2 regions of the Exiguobacterium sp. HSB13 genome follow, and region 1 is predicted to be linked to the other one. Evidence: predicted binding sites of a transcription regulator. Region 1 holds the regulator's gene; the other holds the start of a gene.
The links. The regulator Rex, encoded in region 1, represses fermentation and respiration genes when NADH is low (regulators of the CRP and FNR family bind a similar motif). The targets are predictions, from matches to a motif close to TTGTGAAATATTTCACAA.
Positions count from the first base shown of each region.

Region 1 (5,391 bases):
TTCCTTCGTAGTCGACGAGGGCGTTTTCAAGGACCATCTTCGAATCCAAATCCAAGTGGTTCGTCGGCTCATCGAGGACGAGGACGTTCGTCTTCCGTAGTTTCAGTTTTGCGAGTGCGAGACGTCCGCGTTCGCCACCGGATAACTCATGGACAATTTTGAAGACATCGTCGCCGCTAAACAAGAATTGTCCGAGGACAGAACGGACTTCTTGTTCACGCATCAATGGCCATTCGTTCCAAATCTCATCGATGACACGGTTCCGGTCATTGAGTTCCGCCTGCTCTTGATCGTAATATCCGATCGAGACGCCGGTTCCGAATCGGAAATCACCGAATAGGGGGCGTAAGCGACCGACGAGAACTTTCAAGAGCGTCGACTTTCCGATTCCGTTTGGTCCGACGAGTGCCAGTGATTCACCGCGTTGCAAGCGGAACGTGATGTCTTTTGAGACAGCTTCTTCGTAACCAATCGCCAGTTGATTGACTTGAAGAACATCGTTCCCGCTCTGTTTTTCAATCGGGAAGGACAGGACCGTGCTACGTTCATCCCCATCTGGTCGGTCGAGTCGGTCGACCTTCTCGAGCCGTTTCCGGACACTTTGGGCACGTTTTGTCGTCGTCGCCCGGGCGATGTTGCGTTGAATGAAGTCCTGCATCTTCGCGATTTCTTCTTGTTGCTGTTCGAACTGTTTCATTTCTTGATCGTACAAGGCCGCTTTTTGTTCCAAGTACTTCGTGTAGTTCCCGGTGAACTTACGACAGACATTGCGCGACAGCTCATAGACGACATTGACGACTTGGTCGAGGAAGTACCGGTCGTGTGAGACGATCAGGACGGCGCCACGATAACCGCCGAGGTAACTTTCGAGCCAAGCGAGTGTATCGATATCAAGGTGGTTGGTCGGCTCATCAAGAATGAGGAGCTCTGGTGCTTGCAGAAGCATCTTCGCTAAGGCGAGTCGTGTCCGTTGACCACCGGATAATGTCTGAATCCGGCGCGAGTAATCATCCGGATAAAAGCGCATGCCGTGCAGGACGGAGCGGATATTCGCTTCGAACTGATAACCACCGGCTTCTGAGAAGTCGTGTTGTGCTTGATCGTATGTCTTCAAGAGACGATCGTAAGCGACCGGGTCGTTCAAGATATGCTCCATGCCCATTTCGATTTCCATCCGGCGCAGTGTCCGTTCTTGTTCCTGTAGATGTTCAAAGACGGTCAGCATCTCGTTCCAGATCGTCTCATTCGATTCGAGACCACTGTCTTGTGCAAGATAACCGATTTTGACATCCTTGCCTTTCATGATGTCGCCCGAGTCATGACTGAGTTCACCAGCGATGATTTTGAGCAAGGTCGATTTACCGGCACCGTTTCGTCCGACGAGCGCAATCCGATCCCGCTCTTGTACTTCCAGTTTGATATTTTCTAAAATCGGCTCGACGCCGAATGATTTCGAGAGTTGATTGACTTGTAAGAGTATCATTTCCATCCATCCTTCCACCCTTTAGTCTATCACGAACAAAAGCGCGAGGTCCTGCGGAATATATTATTTGTGACTCTATGTGAAGTGGTTTACAATCAAGGAGAGTAGAAAGCTTTTTGCAAAGATTTGGGTGCCACGATGGATGTGGCCGAAGGGGGAACTGCAGGATGAATGGACCAGACACAAAAATTCCACAAGCGACAGCAAAACGGTTGCCGCTATATTATCGCTTCATCCAAAGTTTATACAATTCAGGCAAGCTCCGCGTCTCTTCTGCTGAGTTAAGCGAGGCGGTGAAGGTTGATTCAGCAACGATTCGTCGCGATTTTTCCTACTTTGGGGCATTAGGGAAGAAGGGGTATGGATATAACGTTCAACATCTCTTAACGTTTTTCCGCAAAACCTTGAATCAAGATGAGGTGACGAATGTTGCCTTAATCGGGGTCGGTCATCTCGGAACAGCGTTTGCAAATTATAACTTTTTAAAGAATAATAGTACTCGGATAGTCGTTGCGTTTGATGCGGACGAAGAGAAGGTCGGAACAACGACGCATGACGTTCCAATCTATCATGTTTCGGACATGAAAGAACAAATCGAAGCGAATCAGGTCGATGTTGCCATCTTGACGGTTCCATCGCAGTTCGCACAGTCAGTAGCGGATGAGTTAGTCGAGTATGGTGTGACAGGCATCCTGAACTTTACGCCAGCGCGGTTGAACGTGCCAGCGAGCGTCCGGGTCCATCACATCGATTTATCGATCGAGTTGCAGTCGTTAGTTTATTTCATGAAGCATTATTCGCAATCAGCTGAAGGAGTGAAATCATAATGGAAAACCTTATCCCGCTCACACTAGGTATCGGACCAGCGAGCATTGGATTAATCGCGGTCGTCGCGTTGATCATCTTCGGACCGAAGAAGTTACCAGAATTCGGACGCGCTGCGGGTCAGACATTGAAAGAGTTCAAGAATGCCACGAACGGCATCATGGACGACGATAAAAAGGACGAACCGAAAGAGAAGTGATTGAATCATGACGGTTGATCAAGAGCAAAGCATGACGTCGCACCTTGACGAACTGCGCAAGCGGATCGTCTGGTCGCTTATCATCGTCGTCGTCCTGTTCGCTGTCGCATTTCCGCTCGTCCGACCGCTCGTTCGCTTCTTGCAAGCGGACTTAAAAGAGCTCGGCATCGGTTTGAATGCCTTCAACGTCGCCGATCCTTTAATGTTGTATTTGAATCTTGCGTTCATCATTGCGCTGATTTTAGCGTCACCGTTCTGGATGTATCAACTCTGGGCATTCGTTCGACCAGGACTTTATGACAAGGAGCAAAAAGCGACATTGACGTATATTCCGGTCATCTTCTTTCTATTTTTGGCTGGCGTAGCCTTCTCGTATTTCTGGTTGCTTCCCTTCTTGCTTGAAGTCTCAACGGATCTCGGGAAAGAGCTCGGAATCGAACAAGTCATTGGAGTCGAGAACTACTTCAGTTTCTTAATCCGCTTGACGATGCCGTTTGGTCTTCTGTTCCAATTGCCGGTCGTGACGATGTTCCTGACACGTCTTGGTCTCGTGACGCCATATTTCATGCGAAAGAATCGGAAATATGCGTACTTTGCGCTGTTCGTCGTTGCGGCATTGATCGCACCGCCGGACGTGACGTCACACTTGATGATCTCGGTTCCATTGTTCGTTCTCTATGAGATCAGTATCTTGATTTCTGCGCGGACGTACAAAAAGGTCTTGATCCTCGAGCAACAGGCAGAGCTTGAACGACAGGCGGATTTGATGCGTGAATTGAATAAATGAATCGTGAATTCCTTCCGACGATTTTTGGAAGGGATTCTTTTTTGTGAAAGCGTTCTTTTTATATTGATAAAGCAGTTAGTGATGCGTATACTAAAGATAATTCATGGGGGCTTAGCTCAGCTGGGAGAGCGTTTGGCTGGCAGCCAAAAGGTCGTCGGTTCGATCCCGATAGTCTCCACCAATACCAAATATCCAACTCCTCGAGGCGTCGAGGAGTTTTTATTTTACTCCCAGTTAAATTCCTTAAAAATATAAAATGTCATGAAAAACAAATAAATTAAAAAAATAGACAGATATAAATTGTTTATTTCCATTAAATTCATTAAACTAAATATACAGAATTTTCGTTTAACTGTTTTATCAGTAGTACTACTATGGTTTTACAGAAAAGGGGAAAACGAACGCATGAAGAAGAAGATTGCACTTATGGCAGCCGTCTTAATGACGTCTTCCAATCTAGTCAGTGCGCAAGGTGCACTGTCGTCGCAAGACAAAGCAACGGGTCAAAAACCGCAAGCGCTCTCGCTGAAGAAATCGGGGCAAGAGAAGAACTACAAACAATCGGATAAAGTCCGTGTCGTCATCGAGATGGAAGAGAAGCCGGCGATTCAAATCGCCCAGGCTCAAAACAAGCGGTATAGCACATTGAGCAATGCCGAAAAAGAGTCGATCAAAGATCGCCTCGTCAACGTCCAAAAATCAGTCAAGTCAGCCATCGCTAAAAAGGCGATTCCCGTTACATATAAGGAAAGCTTCACAACCGTCATCAATGGATTCAGTGGTGAAGTCAAGTTCGGGGACATCGAAGACATTAAACAACTGAGCGGAGTCAAGAGCGTACATATCGCCCATGAATACGCGCGTCCGGAAGTTGCTAAAGGTGCAAAGCCAGACATGCTGTACAGCAAGGACATGGTCAATGCGAAGGAAACATGGCAGGACTATGGTTTTAAAGGGGAAGGAACGATCGTTGCCGTCATCGATACAGGAATCGATCCGTCGCATAAGGACATGGTCTTGAGCCCAGAGACGAAGATCGATTTGACTTCTTCAAAAGTCGATAGTGCGAAAGAAACAAAAGGCTTAAAAGGAAAGTACTTCACGGAAAAAGTACCGTATGGCTATAACTATGCCGATCACGATAGCGAAATCCGTGATTTAGGTGCGGGCGCATCGATGCACGGGATGCACGTCGCGGGTACGGTCGGAGCAAACGGCGATGAAGCAAACGGTGGTATCAAAGGGGTCGCACCGGAAACACAACTCCTCGCGATGAAAGTCTTCGGAAACGATCCAGGAATGCCATCGACATTCAGCGATATCTACATTAAAGCGATTGATGATGCGATTGCACTCGGAGCAGATGTCATCAACATGAGTCTCGGTTCGACGGCATCGTTCGTCAATGCAGATGATCCAGAACAACGCGCAATCGTCAACGCGATGAACAACGGCATCTTGTGTGCGATTTCTGCTGGTAACTCGGCATTCGCAGGTCATGGTGCAGGTAACCCGTACACAGCGAACCCGGATATCGGTGTCGTCGGTGCCCCAGGTTTAACAAGCCAAGCACTCCAAGTCGCATCACTCGAAAATACGAAATTGACACTCGAAGGCATGGCACTGACGATCGACGGTCAGGATGCTGGTTATTTGGCATACCAAAAACAAGATTCACCGAATCCGATTGCCGTCTTCGATAAAGAGAAGAAGGATGTCGTCTATGTCGGTGACGGTCAAGCTTCGAACTACGAAGGCAAAGACGTCAAAGGGAAAGTCGTCTTCGTCGTGCGTAACGGTGGTTTCAACTACGGTATGATCCAAGCAGAAGCTGAGAAGCAAGGGGCAGCAGGTGTCATCGTCCGCGGTCGAGTTGATCATGGGGATTACGTCAGTATGGCGCTCAACAATCCGACGATTCCACTCGTCACACTCAGCATCGCAGACGGAAACGATCTTGAAGCAAAAGCAAAAGAGGGCAAGGCAATCGCTGTCACGTTCGACGGAAAAGCAGTCTCAGCAGATAACCCGGTCGCAGGACAAATGTCTGACTTTACGTCTTGGGGTGTCACACCAAGCCTTGACTTCAAGCCAGAA
Region 1 covers NZ_JBUZOM010000001.1:2,238,230-2,243,620, reverse strand. The annotation lists gene ACZGCQ_RS11690 (ATP-binding cassette domain-containing protein) at 1-1,483, opposite strand, end outside; gene ACZGCQ_RS11685 (redox-sensing transcriptional repressor Rex) at 1,651-2,310, shown strand; gene ACZGCQ_RS11680 (twin-arginine translocase TatA/TatE family subunit) at 2,310-2,507, shown strand; gene tatC (twin-arginine translocase subunit TatC) at 2,515-3,294, shown strand; tRNA gene ACZGCQ_RS11670 (tRNA-Ala) at 3,400-3,475, shown strand; gene ACZGCQ_RS11665 (S8 family serine peptidase) at 3,700-5,391, shown strand, end outside.

Region 2 (5,391 bases), on a different contig from region 1:
TCGATAGATCCGCGGATCCAATCATGAAGTCGACATGCGTCATCGAGTCGTTCGCACCCTGTGCTTCTAGTTCTTCTGCTGAAAGGCTTGGACCATTTTCGAGACATGTCGAGTACGCACGACCAATCGCTAAGTGGCATGAAGCATTTTCATCAAACAATGTATTATAGAATAGGATACCCGAGTCAGAAATCGGCGAACGGTGCGGTACGAGCGCAACTTCTCCGAGATAACGTGCACCTTCATCAAGTGAAATCAAGTCATCTAGTGCTTCTTGACCCTGTTTTGCTTCCGCTTTAACGATTTTTCCGTTCTCGAACCAGAGTGTGAACTCATCAATCAAGTTCCCACTATAGCTAAGTGGTTTTGTGCTCGAGACGTGCCCGTTGACGCCTGTCTTTTTCGGTAACGTGAATACTTCTTCTGTCGGCAGATTCGCGATGAAATCAACACCATCTGCATTCGGACCACCGCCACCTAACCAAACGTGACGTTCTGGTAATTCGATTGATAATTCTGTTCCTGGGGCTGTGTAGTGCAATGTTTTGTATTTCTTCTCTGTCAGGAATTTTGCTTTTGAACGCAGATTTTGATCGTGATCCGCCCATGCAGCGACCGGATCCGCTTGATCGGCACGTGTTGCTTTTAAAATAGCTGACCAGAGCTCTTCAACTGGCTCACTTGAATCAGGGAATACTTTCTTCGCCCAGCTTTCAGAAGGTGCTGCTACGACACACCAGCTGACATTGTCACTCATGACGAACTTCCGCCAATTAGCGAGAGCGACACCGGCTGCTTTATTCGCACGTGCGATTCGACTTGAATCAACGCCATTCAATAAATCTGGATCTTCACTGACGACCGATAAGAACGCTGTCTTTTCTTCTGCCAGTTGGTCGTAACGTGCTTTTAACCAATCCGGGAACGTATCAAACGACTCTTCCGGTGCATCGAAATAACGGATTTTCGTCATCTCATCATCTGACCATTGTACATATACTTGCGTAGCTCCTACTTCGTAGGCAACACGCGTGATTTCACGAACGAGCGGCAAATTTTCGATTCCTGCACGCACCTCGAGTTGTTGTCCTGGTTGTAGATTAATTCCAGTACGCACGGCTAAAGACGCGTATTGTTGTAATTCTGCTTGTGTCGGCATTATGTAATCCCCTTTCTTGTATCTTTATTTTCACGAAATAGTTGCAATTTTGCAAGAAATAAGGCGAAACTAGAAGGAGAATAGAAGGAGGCATCACCATGGAATTTACACCCGGAGATTTTAAATCGGCTTATACGTATTTTCACCGACAGGCACTCGACCTCGTTGGGGATGAAAAAGCACAACAAGAATTGTTAGTTCGAGCAGAAGTCGGACTTGCGCACTTGACGCAAGATATCGCGTCTACAGAAAGCTCGGACATCGAACGCGAGGCAGAACTCGTCCTTTATTTTCAATTAAAACAACTGCTTGAAATGCTTCGTGCTCTCTATCAGAAAAAATTTGAAATGCATGCGGAACAGGAACAATTATTGTTGACGGCCGTTCTGTACTTCACGTCTCCTGTTGACGCCTTACCGGACGATAACGTCCTCGGGCTCTTTGATGACGCACAAATCGTCGAAACGATCTATGAAGAACTCGCAGCAGACGTCGATCGCTTTCAACATATGGAATAAAAATAGGCAGCTGTCGCAACAGCTGCCCTTTTTTATGCGTTTTGCTTCGAAGCGATATGAACCGGTGCCGTAGATTGACGTGATTCATCCACCTCTAGTTTTTCTTTATTCAACCACGTATAAATCATTCCCATGAAGACTGCTCCACCAATGATGTTACCAGCTAAAGCCGGTAACAGATTGTGCATCGCTCCTGCAAATGTGATCGTATCCGGGTGTGGTACGACTAATGCAATAGAGAACAATGCCATATTGGCGATGACATGATCAAATCCCGATGCGAAGAATACTGCAACAAGTACCATCATCATCATGATTTGCGCCAACTCATTCTTCATATTCTTTGGAATGAAAATCGCTAAACAGACCATCCAGTTACAGAAGATTGCCCGCGTGAAAATTTCCCACGTCGTATGATGAATTTTCGTTTCCGATACCGCAAACAACCAATTGTTCATACCAAGCTCTTGTATGATTCCTGTTTGGGAAAAGAGTAGCGCAAACGCCAATCCTCCAAGTCCATTTCCGATTAGACAGATTAACCAGACCTTCATCGTATCCATCTTCGTCGTATAGCCGCGCATCGTCGCCGTCGTGAAATACATCGTATTTCCTGTGAACAGCTCTGCCCCACCGTAAACGATCAAGACAAGTGCCACTCCGAAGGTCAGTCCACCGACAAGTGTCGCAACAGGTGACTCCGCCATATATAGACCGTTAATTGCTTTTAAGGTAAAAATAATTGCAAATCCAATGAAAATCCCCGCTAGCATGGCACGAACTAAATACTCGAGAGGACGCATTTGTAGCATGCGCGTCGACTTGATTGCTTTATTCCGTAATCCTTCTAATGCTTCTACCTCGTTCATCGTAGAAACCTCTCTTTCTTTTGTTCAACACTTCACAATGTTTGTTCATTTATTATCATACTTCCATCTTAAAAGATGTTCAAGTATTGAATAGACCTGTTTTATCGTTTTTATAAAAGAACGAGATGTAAACGATATCATTGTGTCGAGATTGTGAAAAATGCCTTTTCTTGCTTTATACAACTAATTAGTTTGAATTCGTAGTCGTGATGCGAAGCGTTCAAAGAAAGTATTTCGTCTTGATTCATCAAGCACATAGCCATCAATGACGACACGATTAAAGCGTCTAGAAGACGAAGTAGCTCGTTCGATATCGGTCGGAGTATAGGCGTCGAATGTTTTCCGGTCCATCGTAAAATCTGCACCTGAATACGGATCCGTGTAGTGAATTTCCAGGTCAGTTAAATCAGGAATCGTTGAAAATAAAACAAGCGTATGATGCATCAGAACTTTAGATAATCGAGCCTTTAAAAAATCCTGATTCACTTGTAGTGTCCCAGTATCGGTACCGATCCAAGCTTGTCGCTCTTTTCCTGTCACTTCATAGGCAAGACGTAACGATTCTCCTTCAACATCTACCTGTTTTAATTCTGATGAGAACGGAAGTTGTTCGGCTAGTTGACGAACCGCTACCGTATTCGTCATCGAGGCCCCCACTTGTCTCGCTACAAGATCACCATCATGCCAAATGGATGATTGATTTTTTTCGTTGGGTTGTTCAAAAAGACGAATTCCAACTAGTATTCCTAAGCAGATACAACCAAGAATCCATAACATTTTCTTCATTTTCATCACCTTCCTAAAAAAACGTACCCTTTTTCATCTTTTTTTCATAAGAAGGGTTGAAATTTTATGCATATGAGCGTACTCTTGCAGGCAGATACTCACAGAAGGAGGAGCATGAGGTCACTCATCATATTGCCATGACTACAACACACCCACAGAAAAAGAGAGTTGAAAAAATCAGTTTCTTAATCATTGGTACGTTGCTGTATTCCCTTTACATCAGCCTACTACTATCTCCAAATGATATCGGATCAGGTGGTATCATGGGGATCACGCTCATTATTCAAGAGCTCTTCCACACGCCAATCGGATTAACGCAATTGCTCTTAAACATTCCCCTCTTCCTTTTAGGTTTCCGTTTCCTGCGCAAACGATTCATGTTCTTATCTGGAATTATCGTCATTGCTTCTTCCTTTTTAATTGACTGGATCCCTACTCAAATCGTTCCGGAATCTCTAAATGATCCGCTCGTCGCTTCTATCTTTGCTGGTCTAGTTTCTGGTCTCGCAATGGCATTGATCTTCTTCGGTGGTGCTTCAACTGGAGGGCTTGATATTCTTGGAAAGTTTTTCTTTGCTCGTTTTCATAACTGGCCACTTCCTCGTATATTTCTGATGCAAGATCTTGTCATCTACATCCTAGTATGGTGGGTCTTTGATCTTAAACATGTTATGTACGCTCTCATCATGAGCTTTGTTCGCGCCAAAGCCCTTCAGACGGTTTACAGCTTCTATTCTGCTTCTAAGCAATGTATCATCATTTGTGAGAAAGCAGATGAAATCAATGAAGTCATCACAAAAGAACTCGGACGTGGCGTCACGATTCTTGATGCACGTGGGGGATACTCCAACCGAACGAAAAAAATGGTCTATGTCGTCGTTCAAAATAACGAAATCGTCCGTTTGCAAGAAATCGTCTCTTCTGTCGAACCGAATGCATTCGTTACATTCTCGGAAATCCACATGGTTTTCGGAAACTACAAGGAACATTCGTATTCGTTTTAACATCAAGCGCAGCTTAGCTGTGCTTTTTTTATCTTCTTAAAACAGCTTCTCGTATTGCATCATCTTTCCTGCTTTTTTATTAGTATTATTCACTTTTTCGATCATTATCCCTATTCAAAAAATAGACAGGCTTCACTTTTTTTACGATAGTCGTTAAGCTTATGACATGTCTTTTATTTAAAGGAATGATTGCATGCACTCTCTTTGGCGTCAGCGTATTCTGCTGATTTTCTTGGTCAGCTTATTCGCCTCTATCCCGATCATCTATGCGTTATCCGGTTATCGGACGATTGCAACGATGACCGAGCAAATGAAGGATCATGATATACCGTTAATCAATCAGGTAGATCAGTTGGTCGAACACAATCGAGATCGTGCCAATGCGGTTCGTGGTCTCTTATTGTATGAAGATAATCGTTATATCGAACAATATTACTTTTCAACGTCTAAAATTCATGATTTGCGCAATAGTCTGAACCAATCGTCGACTACCCCAGGGACGATTAAAGATCTCCTTCGCCGCAACAATGTCTGGGAGTCCGAGATTGAACGCGTGTTTGTTGTCTATGAACGTCAAAGTCCAACAGCCGCAAAACATCTTGCTAGACAGTCGACTCAGACGACTCAAACGATTCTCGAAGACTTATCCCGTGTGAAAGATGATTTGTATAAAACGCTTCAAGCCAAATTACAACAATCAGATTCTTTAATCGCTACATATAAATGGATGTGTCTCGCTCTCTCCATCCTGTCCTTTTTATTAATTAGTGCCACGGTCTTTTTCTTCCACCGCTTCGCTCCTAACGGATCAGAACAATCGTCTTTAGAATAAACGAAAAGCGCAGCTTCGGCTGCGCTTTTCGTTTATTCTAAAGATTTATTCAGGCATTGCTTTTCCCTCTTGTACATGTTCCATCACCATATGCACAAGCGATGATACATGATGATCATCTAAGGAATAATAAACGACTTTTCCTTCTTTTCGGAACTTGACGAGTCCTTGTTTCAACAAAGACCGAAGATGATGCGACGCTGTCGCGATCGAACAGTCGACA
Region 2 covers NZ_JBUZOM010000004.1:106,054-111,444, reverse strand. The annotation lists gene ACZGCQ_RS15395 (aminopeptidase) at 1-1,159, opposite strand, end outside; gene ACZGCQ_RS15390 (YkvA family protein) at 1,258-1,677, shown strand; gene ACZGCQ_RS15385 (formate/nitrite transporter family protein) at 1,710-2,546, opposite strand; gene ACZGCQ_RS15380 (hypothetical protein) at 2,730-3,191, opposite strand; gene ACZGCQ_RS15375 (YitT family protein) at 3,470-4,336, shown strand; gene ACZGCQ_RS15370 (CHASE3 domain-containing protein) at 4,530-5,168, shown strand; gene ACZGCQ_RS15365 (ArsR/SmtB family transcription factor) at 5,214-5,391, opposite strand, start outside.
Region 2: the regulator Rex is predicted to act here: its motif matches at 2,567-2,584, upstream of ACZGCQ_RS15385 (formate/nitrite transporter family protein).